Regions from separate parts of the Dactylosporangium sp. NPDC048998 genome, predicted to be linked through region 2. Evidence: riboswitches for the same ligand, from Rfam matches in the RefSeq annotation. Region 2 holds a riboswitch; each other region holds the start of a gene.
What was found. A riboswitch is a leader RNA that binds a small molecule or an ion and turns the genes downstream of it on or off. The one in region 2 is predicted to bind cyclic di-AMP.

Region 1 (2,192 bases), on a different contig from region 2:
ATGATCTGGAATCGAATGGTGCCCGGTTGCCCGGCGGTCACCGCCGTCGCCGTCGGAGCGAGCCGGTACGACGGGACCGAGGCGGTCAGCCCGTCGCCGGTAGGCATGTTGTGGTTGTGGCTCATGCCAGGCATGCCGCCGTGGTCGGGCGTCGCCGAGGCGGACGCCCCGTGGCTCCCGGCGGCGGATGCGCCGGCAGCCACGGCGGGCGCCTGACCGCTGGTGCCGCCACATGCGGCGAGGACCAGGCCGGTCGCCATGGTGACGGCCAGCACCCGGTGTCGGCGCGCGCGAACACTGCCCCGAATGATCTTCAGTAAGCGAACCGTCTTCAACATCGGCTTGATCGGCCCTTCGAGCAGGCACCCATATCCGCGCGAACTGTATAACCCGGGCAATCCGACCGCATACAGCGCGTCGCGCCGAATCCGGGTCGCGCGTCGCCGCATCCCTCTCAGCGAGGAGGTGGCGTCCGCCCTGCGACTACGGCACGTAGTCAGACGTCAGCCCCAAATTCCCTACCCGGTAGGGGTATATGAGGGAACCATGGAGTACAGGTTCTCGCTCCACATTGGGGTAGGCCATGCGTGTCGCCGATCGCCGACGCACGCACCTGGGAACAGGCCTTCCGGTGAGGCTCACCCCGCATCGTGGACCGGGCCGCAACGCTCCCGGTCAGCACCGTCACCATCCGTGCACACCACAGGCCTCGACGTAACGGTCGAACGGTACTGGCGTGACCTCGAGCAACAACTATCCCGCATGTCACAACACCCGGAAGCACCGCGTGCATGCAAGGTGACGTGCCGAAACACCGGCACAACGGTGCCGATTACCTCCTATCACACATAGGATGTGGGGTTGTGTGGGGCATCGACGGTGCGTAAGGTCTGCACCGGCCGGGCCGCGAGGCGCCGATCACCCCGATCGGGGCACAGGCCCGCCACCGCCGAATCGATGTCGAGCCGGGGACCCACGCAACAGCACTCGGGGTGTATCCGCTTCATGCGGTAGGGCGCACTTCCCGGCCGAACCCGTCAGCTAACCCGGTAGGCGGTCGAGGGAAGAAGGAGCCTGCCGCACGTGCCGCCACGCCGCCCGCGACGTGTCCCCACCATCACCATCCCGCAGCGACGGCCCGACCGGAGCAGGTCGCTGGCGCGCACAGCCGCCGCGGTCCTCGCCGCGGTGGCAGTGCTGCTCGCCGGCACCGGTGCGGCGCAGGCCGCACCGACCCCGGCCGAGCTCGAAGCGCAGATCGACGAGGCGTGGAACCAGCTCGAGCCCATCATCGAGCACTACAACCAGATCCACGCCCAGCTCAAGGAGAACCAGGCCAAAGCCGCGGCACTGCAGCAGCAGCTGCAGCCGCTGGAGGCCCAGGTCGACGCCGCCATGGGCCAGGTCAGCGACCTCGCCGTGCAGCAGTACAAGACCGGGCGGCTGACCACCCTCGACGCGCTACTGCGCGGGGACACCCCGACCGCGCTGCTGGACCAACTGGGCCTGATCAACGCGATCGCCCGCAACCAGCACGCCCAGATCCAGAGCGTGGCCGCCGCTCGGGACAAGCTCGCCGGCGACAAGCAGGCCCTCGATACGGCCATCGCGCAGCAGGCCCAGCAGGATGCCGACCTCGCGGCGAAGAAGAAGGACATCGAGGCGAAGCTGGCCGCCCTGCAGAAGCTGCGCCAGCAGGCGTACGGCAGCAGCGGCGGCACCGGCACCCTCAAACCGGTCGCTTGCCCGGTGGAGTACCTCGGCGGGCCCGGCGGTACCGCGGCGAAGAGGGCCTGCGAGCTGATCGGCAAGCCCTACATCTGGGGCGCAGCCGGCCCCAACGGCTACGACTGCTCGGGACTCACCATGGCCGCCTGGGCCGCCGCCGGAGTCACGCTGCGCCATTACACCAAGTGGCAGTGGGACGACAACAAGGCCGTCTCCCGCGCCGACCTACGCCCCGGCGACCTGGTGTTCTTCTACAGCGACCTGCACCACATGGGCATGTACGTCGGCGGCGGCTGGATGGTCCATGCCCCTACCACCGGCGACTACGTCCGCATGGCCAAACTCGACGGCCGACCCATCACCGGCTATCGCCGCCCCGCCTGACCCACCGATCCCGCCGGGCCGGGCGCCCCGGCCCGGTGGAACGGACCCCAGCGCCGAACCCGACAGCGCGGACAGCGTCA
Region 2 (2,192 bases):
CGCCCACGACCTGCATCGCCATGCCGGCGTTGGCGGCGGACATGGCGAGCCACAGTGCGCGGAAGGAGCGGGAGCGCAGCGGTGCCCAGGGGGAGTTGGAGTGGGTGGCGTCCAGGCGCGTGGTCGAAGACCGGGAACTCACGGTGACGAGAAACCTTCTCGGGCCGGGGTTGATGCAGACCAGTGTTTCTGAATGCGCACAAGCCGGACATCGCTGCCACCGGCCGTCCGGGCGGCCCGGCTACCCGCATGCCGCTATACCGGCTGGCAGGTACGCCGGCGGTGTCCGTTTGCAGGATCCGGTTGAACGCTTGGCAACCCCGGTACCGGCCAGTAGGGTCAGGCGGTCCGAGCCGGTCCTCTGCCATGTCGAGATGGCGCCGGGGCGGACCCGCCGAGTCGTGCGAACGAGCCGGGGACCCACGTAGTCCCGGGGTGAATCCGCGGGCGTCACCGCCTGCGGTAGGGCACTTCCAGCCCGAATCCGTCAGCTAACCCGGTAGGCGGCATCGGAAGGAGACTTCAACGGTGTACGACCTCTGGTATGGCGCGCCCCCTGGCCGCGGCACCCGCACGGCCCCCCGGCGGGACACCACCGCCCGGTAGGACATCGGGCAGCACGAGGCCGTTCCGGCCCGGCTGCCAGGCACTGCTCGACGGCTGAGGTCAGACCCCGTCTCCGGACCCCTCCTCGCACCGCTCGCGGCGACACCGCCGCGACCCGCGGCCGTACCGCCGCGCGAAGCGGGCGTCTGACGCTGCCGCGATGCCGCCTCTCGAAGAGCCACAACCCTTGCGCGTTCCCGTCGCGCGCCGGCACGCCCGGTACGGCATCGCCGTGCGGGCCGCCTTCGCGTGCCCTCGTGCCGGTCCGTGCGGCGAACGCCGTGGCTCCAGCGTCGCCATTCGAAGGAACACCCTGCTTTGGAGTATCACATGCGTCACCGATCGATTCGTCCTTTGCTCAACCGCGCCACCTCCCATCGCCTGTATCCGGCGATGCTGGGCTCGGCCGCCGCGATCGTGGCGGCCGTCACCACCGGAGTGCTGTTCAACCAGACCGAGGCACCGGCCGGGGCCCATGACACCGCGGTCGTCGCCATGGGGGCCGCGGACGGGAACAACCGGCCCGTACTGGACGCCGCGCCGGCGAGCCCGGCACCGGTGAGCGCGGCCCCCGAGGCGCCGGCGGAGAAGGTCCTGCAGTACGACTTCCAGTTCCAGCCGAACTACTACTACTGCGGGCCCGCCTCCACCCGCATCGCGCTGACCTCGGACGGCGTCACCCTGTCCCAGGACGAGATCGCGAGGCAGCTCGGCACCACGACCAGCGGCACCAACTCGGCCGCCGAGACCACGCGGGTGCTTAACAACGCGCTGGGCAAGGACGTGTACCAGACCCGATGGATCCCGGGCCAGAAAGCGACGCCCGAGGAGGCCGCGCGCGTGCAGGACGACGTCGTGCGGGCCATCAGCGGTGACCGCGCGATCGTGGCGAACATCGTCGGCGGGGCGACGGACGCGGTCGGCGTCTATCACGAGTTCTCGGGCGGCCACTTCATCTCGATCGTCGGCTACCGCGACAACGGCCGCGCCGTCCAGGTCGCCGACCCGTCCGGCATGTTCGGCCCGCGGACGTACTGGATGGCGACCAGCAACATGGCCAACTGGATCGCGGCTCGCGGCTACTCCGCGTGAGCATCGCGTAGTGCACCGGAGGGCCGGCTCGACGAGCCGGCCCTCCCATGGTGTCAGGCGGCGTCGCGTGGATAGGTGCACGGTCGTGCATCGGCTGTGGCAGGCGCTGGCCATCGCGGGCTCCATGACGTGGGAGATCCTGTGGGCGCTGATCCTCGGCTTCGCCCTGTCCGCGGTGGTCCAGGCGGTGGTGCGCCGGGAGAGCGTGGTGCGTGCGCTCGGCGGCGACGGCCCGTCGGCGCTGGCCCGCGCGACCGGTCTGGGGATCGCGTCGTCGTCGTGCTCCTACGCATCGGTCGCCCTGGCCCGGTCGCTGCTGCGCAAGGGGGCGAGCTTCACCGCGGCGATGACGTTCGAGATCGCCTCCACCAACCTCGTCGTGGAGCTGGGCATCATCCTCGCGCTGCTGATGGGCTGGCAGTTCACCCTCGCCGAGTTCGTCGGCGGCCCGATCATGATCGTGCTCATCGCCGTGCTGTTCCGCGTCTTCCTGC
Region 3 (2,192 bases), on a different contig from region 2:
GCGCGCTCGGCGCCCCATCGGCGGGCGGCAGGAGCGGCGGCGCCGTCGTCTGCGGCAGCGCGGCGGCGGTCGTAGGCGTCGCACTGGGCGCGGCCGACGGTACGGCGGTCGTGGCGGGTGGCGCCGCCGGCATGCCGCCCGCCGTGGTGGGCAGCAGCGCGGTGGTCAGGGCGACGGCGGTACCCACGGCGGCGACGGAGAACGCCGCGCCCGCCGCGATCGCCAGGCGGCGGCGCCTGCGGTAGCGGATGCCGCCCGCCCTCGCCCCGGCCAGTAGCCGCTCGACGTGCACGTCGTCGTCGGCGACCCGGGCCAGCGTCTCGGTGACCACCCGGTCGAGTCCGGTCACGACTTCCCTCCGTTGAGCGTCAGGCCGGCCGAGCCGGCGTCGGATCCTTCTTCGGCGAGCCGGGCGCGCAGCGAGTCCAGGGCGCGTTTCACCTGGCTGCGCACGGTCTCCCGGCTGCAGTTGAGTAGCTCCGCGATGGCTGTGTCGTCGAGGTCCTCGTAGTAGCGCAGCACGACGGCGGCGCGCTGTTTCGGCGGCAGGGCGCGGATCAGCCGCCACGTCGCGTCGCGCTCGGCGGCCTCCGCGCCCAGGTCGCAGGGGCCGGGAGTGTCGTACGGCTCGGCCACCGCGACCTCCCGGCTGGACGCCAGCCGCCACCGGGAGATGGCGGCGTTGACGAGCATCCGGCGCAGGTACGGGTCCGGCGGGTCGGCCGCGATCAGTTCCCAGCGCACGAACGCCCTGGCGAGCACATCCTGCGCGAGGTCCTCGCCCTGGTGCCGGTCGCCGGTGAGCAGACGCCCCAGCCGCACCAGCGCGGCGCCGCGCTGCCGTACGTAGTCGTCGAACTCCACGCGGAACTCCTCCCGTGCGCATGCCGTCACCGAACTGCACGCGGCGGCGAGCCCCGGCTGTTGCATCGCCGGCGCGGTCGCTCGTCGACGGCCTCGCGGCACAGCCGGGCAAGGACTGGGCCATTCGGCCGTGATCTGGGTCACTATCGGCCACTGTGCGCGAGGTTGCGGGGAAGTCCGCACAAACGGTGCGGTGCGCGATTTCGGCGCCCTGGGTACAGTGACCCACGGTCACGTCCACGAGGGCACCGCCCCCGGTGCCGGGCGGGGCTGCCGCCTAATCGTCGCACCGTGGCGAGCCGGGGACCCACCGTAATGTTGGGGTGAATCCACCTTCCTCGGAAGGATGGTAGGGGTCGTTCCGTCCCGAACCCGTCAGCTAACTCGGTCGGCGGCCGACGGAAGGAACAACGAACCAGATGTCATCGCGACATCCCTACCGGCGCGCTTTCGTCGCACTGCTGGCGGCAATCGTGCTCGGGGGGCTCGCCGCCACGCCCGCCGCGGCCGAGCCCGGCGGCGACACCGGCGACGAGGGCGCCGGTGCCAACCCGACCCTCAACTCCGTCCTCGAGGACACGACCCGCAAGTGGACCGAGGCCAACGATCAGCTCAACGCCTCGGTCAAGCACCAGGGCGAGCTCACCGCGCAACTGCAGGCGACCGAGGCGGAGCTGGCGACGATCCAGGAGCAGGTGGCCGCGATCGCCGCGGCGGCATACCGCACCGGCCCCCTCACCACGTTCGCCGCCCTGATGGACGCGAAGACCCCGGACAGCTTCGCCGAGCGGGCCAGCTCCATCAACGAGATCGCGCACCACAACGACAACCTGCTGCACCAGCTCAAACAGCTGCGGGAGAACCAGGCCGCGCAGAAGAAGGCGATCGAGGACGAGATCGCCACGCAGCAACAGCAGAAGAGCATCATCGAGCAGCAGAAGAAGGCCGCGGAGAAGGCGCTCGCACAGGCCGGTGGGCCGAGCAGGGGCTTCGTCACCGCCAACCTGCCGCTCGCCGACCCGGTGCCGCGCAACGCCAACGGGTCGCTGCCCAAGGAGTCGTGCAGCGTCAAAGACCCCACGACCACGGGCTGCATCACGCCCCGCATGCTGCACGCCATGCAGCAGGCGCAGAAGGACGGCTTCAAGCGGTTCGTGGCCTGCTACCGCCCGAGCGGGCCGTACGAGCACCCGAAGGGCCGCGCCTGCGACTTCTCGGTGCAGACCAAGCCCGGCTTCGGCGGGGTGGCCTCCGGCGACGACTACGTCTACGGAACCACCCTGGCGACGTACTTCGTGAAGAACGCCGACCGCCTCGGGGTCATGTAC
Region 4 (2,192 bases), on a different contig from region 2:
ACGAGCTGCGCTGCGTGCGCGGCGACGGGCAGATGATCTGGATCTCGGCGACCATGTCGATCGTGGCCGGGCCGGCGTCGTTCGGGATCCTGCAGGTCCAGGACGTCACGGACCGCAAGGCCACCGAGGCCGATCTGGTACGCCGGGCGCTGTGCGACCCGCTGACCGGGCTCGCCAACCGCGACGCCCTGGCGGCGCCGCTCGCCGCGGCGATCCGGCGCGCCCACGCCGGGCAGGGCGGCAGCGCGCTGCTGTTCTGTGACCTCGACGATTTCAAGGTGGTCAACGACACGCTCGGGCACGAGGCCGGCGACGCGGTGCTCGTCGCGGTGGCCCAGCGGCTGGCCGGGCTCGTCCGGCCGGGGGACACGGTGGCGCGCCTCGGCGGCGACGAGTTCGTGGTGCTGACCGAGAACGTCGGCGATCTGGCCCGCGTCGCCCTGGCCGAGCGGGTCGAACGGGCCGTGTCCGCGCCGATCATGCACGACGGTCACGTGCTGCGGGTGCGCGTCAGCGTCGGCGTCGCCGTGATAGACGACACGGTCGCGGACGCCGGCGCCGCCCTGCGCATCGCCGATCGGGCCATGTACCAGGTGAAAGGCCATCGGCACGATAACCGGATGACGGACAAGATGACCGGCCGGGTGACGGCCTTCGGTGAGCGTACCGGTGCATCGGGTGGGATCCCGTTGCTGCGGTTGGCCGAGGCGGAAACCGCCCAGTAAGGTCGGGTGGTCTGCTCGGTCGACGTGCGCCGATCACGGTGCCGCCGGGCTGGCGCCGTCGAGCTGCACCGCCGAGTCGCACAGCGCACTTCGGCATCGCGGGCCGGGGACCCATGCAGTCCCTTGGGGTGTATCCGTGACCGAGTCACGGTAGGGCGAATCCTCCCGTCCGAACCCGTCAGCTAACCCGGTAGGCGGCACCGGAAGGAGAACTGCTCGTGCTGCATCTCGATGCTCCGACAGCGGCCGCCCGCCGCCATCCTCAAGGCCGGGTGAACGCCAGGACGTAACGCCTGGCCGCGCTCAAACGCTGATCGACGCCCAATCGCCGCGCGACCCCGGCCGAGCCGTGGGACCGCGCCGATACCGCGCGCCCTCTCCCGTGCGGAGTCCTTTGCACGCCCGCTCCGGCGTGTGCTTCGCCGTGCGCTGATTCGCGCCGTATTTCCGTGCGCTCTTTCCGCGCCCATTTTTTCGCGCCTATTTCTCGCGCAGCCGTTCCCGCGCCGTTCTGTTCCGTGCGCTGACGCCGCGGCGCCCTGCCGTGCGCCCAGCTCACGCCGTCTTCGATGAGGAATCGCTTACGTGAAGTCATTACCGCGCCAGTTCCAGTCCAGACGCCGGCGGGTCAGCCTGTCCGTGCGAACCGGGGCCGCGTCCGCCGTCGTGCTGTCCGCGACGCTGTTCGCCGCGGGCTCCACCGGCCGGCCGCCGGCCGTGCACCCGCCGGCCGTGGCCGCCCCGCCCGCCTACGCGTACGCTGCGGCGTTCGTCTCGCCGCTGCTCGGCGGCACCGCCGCCGTCTCGGCGGCCGAGGCGGCGCCCGCCGCGCCCACAACCACGCCGACCAAGCCGACCAAGCCGACCAAGTCGATCATGCCGACCAAGCCGACAACGCCGACCACGCCCGTCGCGCCGGCCGCGCCACAGCCGCCGCGCCCGGTCGCCGGGCTCGACCAGACCCAGATGAACAATGCCGTGACGATCGTGCGGCAGGGGCGCGCCCAGGGCCTGCCCAGCAAGGCCCTCGTCGTCGCCGTCGCCACCGCGATGCAGGAGAGCGACCTCTACAACGTCGCCAGCCGCGCCGTGCCGGCCTCGCTGAAGCTGCCGCACGAAGGGGTCTCCCAGGACCACGACTCGGTCGGGCTGTTCCAGCAGCGCACGAGCCAGGGCTGGGGCACCGTGGCCGAGCTCATGAACCCGTCCCACTCGGCGATGCTGTTCTACAACGCGCTGACCCACGTCAAGGGCTGGCAGAACATGAGCGTGACGGCTGCCGCGCAGGCGGTGCAGCGCTCGGCGTACCCGGAGGCGTACCAGAAGCACGCCGACCGGGCCGCAAAGGTCGTGGCCGCCATCACCTGACCGTCATCGCTGACCGGCCCGCGCCCCGCCGTGGCGCTCAGCGCGGCGCGGCGGTCGCGCGGCGGGCCAGCGCCACGAGCTCGGCGATCGAGGCGGGTG

Region 1: it holds a riboswitch for cyclic di-AMP, as region 2 does, so the genes downstream of both, ACGFI8_RS33400 (NlpC/P60 family protein) here and ACGFI8_RS27820 (C39 family peptidase) in region 2, are expected to answer to the same signal.
Region 3: it holds a riboswitch for cyclic di-AMP, as region 2 does, so the genes downstream of both, ACGFI8_RS43415 (coiled-coil domain-containing protein) here and ACGFI8_RS27820 (C39 family peptidase) in region 2, are expected to answer to the same signal.
Region 4: it holds a riboswitch for cyclic di-AMP, as region 2 does, so the genes downstream of both, ACGFI8_RS22855 (hypothetical protein) here and ACGFI8_RS27820 (C39 family peptidase) in region 2, are expected to answer to the same signal.

What each region holds. Positions count from the first base shown of each region.
Region 1 is NZ_JBICTV010000021.1:33,916-36,107, reverse strand. It holds gene ACGFI8_RS33405 (hypothetical protein) at 1-338, opposite strand, end outside; cyclic di-AMP (ydaO/yuaA leader) riboswitch at 938-1,071, shown strand; gene ACGFI8_RS33400 (NlpC/P60 family protein) at 1,084-2,112, shown strand.
Region 2 is NZ_JBICTV010000013.1:181,545-183,736, reverse strand. It holds gene ACGFI8_RS27825 (MFS transporter) at 1-142, opposite strand, end outside; cyclic di-AMP (ydaO/yuaA leader) riboswitch at 383-521, shown strand; gene ACGFI8_RS27820 (C39 family peptidase) at 937-1,698, shown strand; gene ACGFI8_RS27815 (permease) at 1,784-2,192, shown strand, end outside.
Region 3 is NZ_JBICTV010000044.1:48,311-50,502, forward strand. It holds gene ACGFI8_RS43405 (hypothetical protein) at 1-349, opposite strand, end outside; gene ACGFI8_RS43410 (SigE family RNA polymerase sigma factor) at 346-864, opposite strand; cyclic di-AMP (ydaO/yuaA leader) riboswitch at 1,129-1,274, shown strand; gene ACGFI8_RS43415 (coiled-coil domain-containing protein) at 1,284-2,192, shown strand, end outside.
Region 4 is NZ_JBICTV010000009.1:236,834-239,025, forward strand. It holds gene ACGFI8_RS22850 (diguanylate cyclase domain-containing protein) at 1-725, shown strand, start outside; cyclic di-AMP (ydaO/yuaA leader) riboswitch at 785-937, shown strand; gene ACGFI8_RS22855 (hypothetical protein) at 1,311-2,093, shown strand; gene ACGFI8_RS22860 (polyprenyl synthetase family protein) at 2,131-2,192, opposite strand, start outside.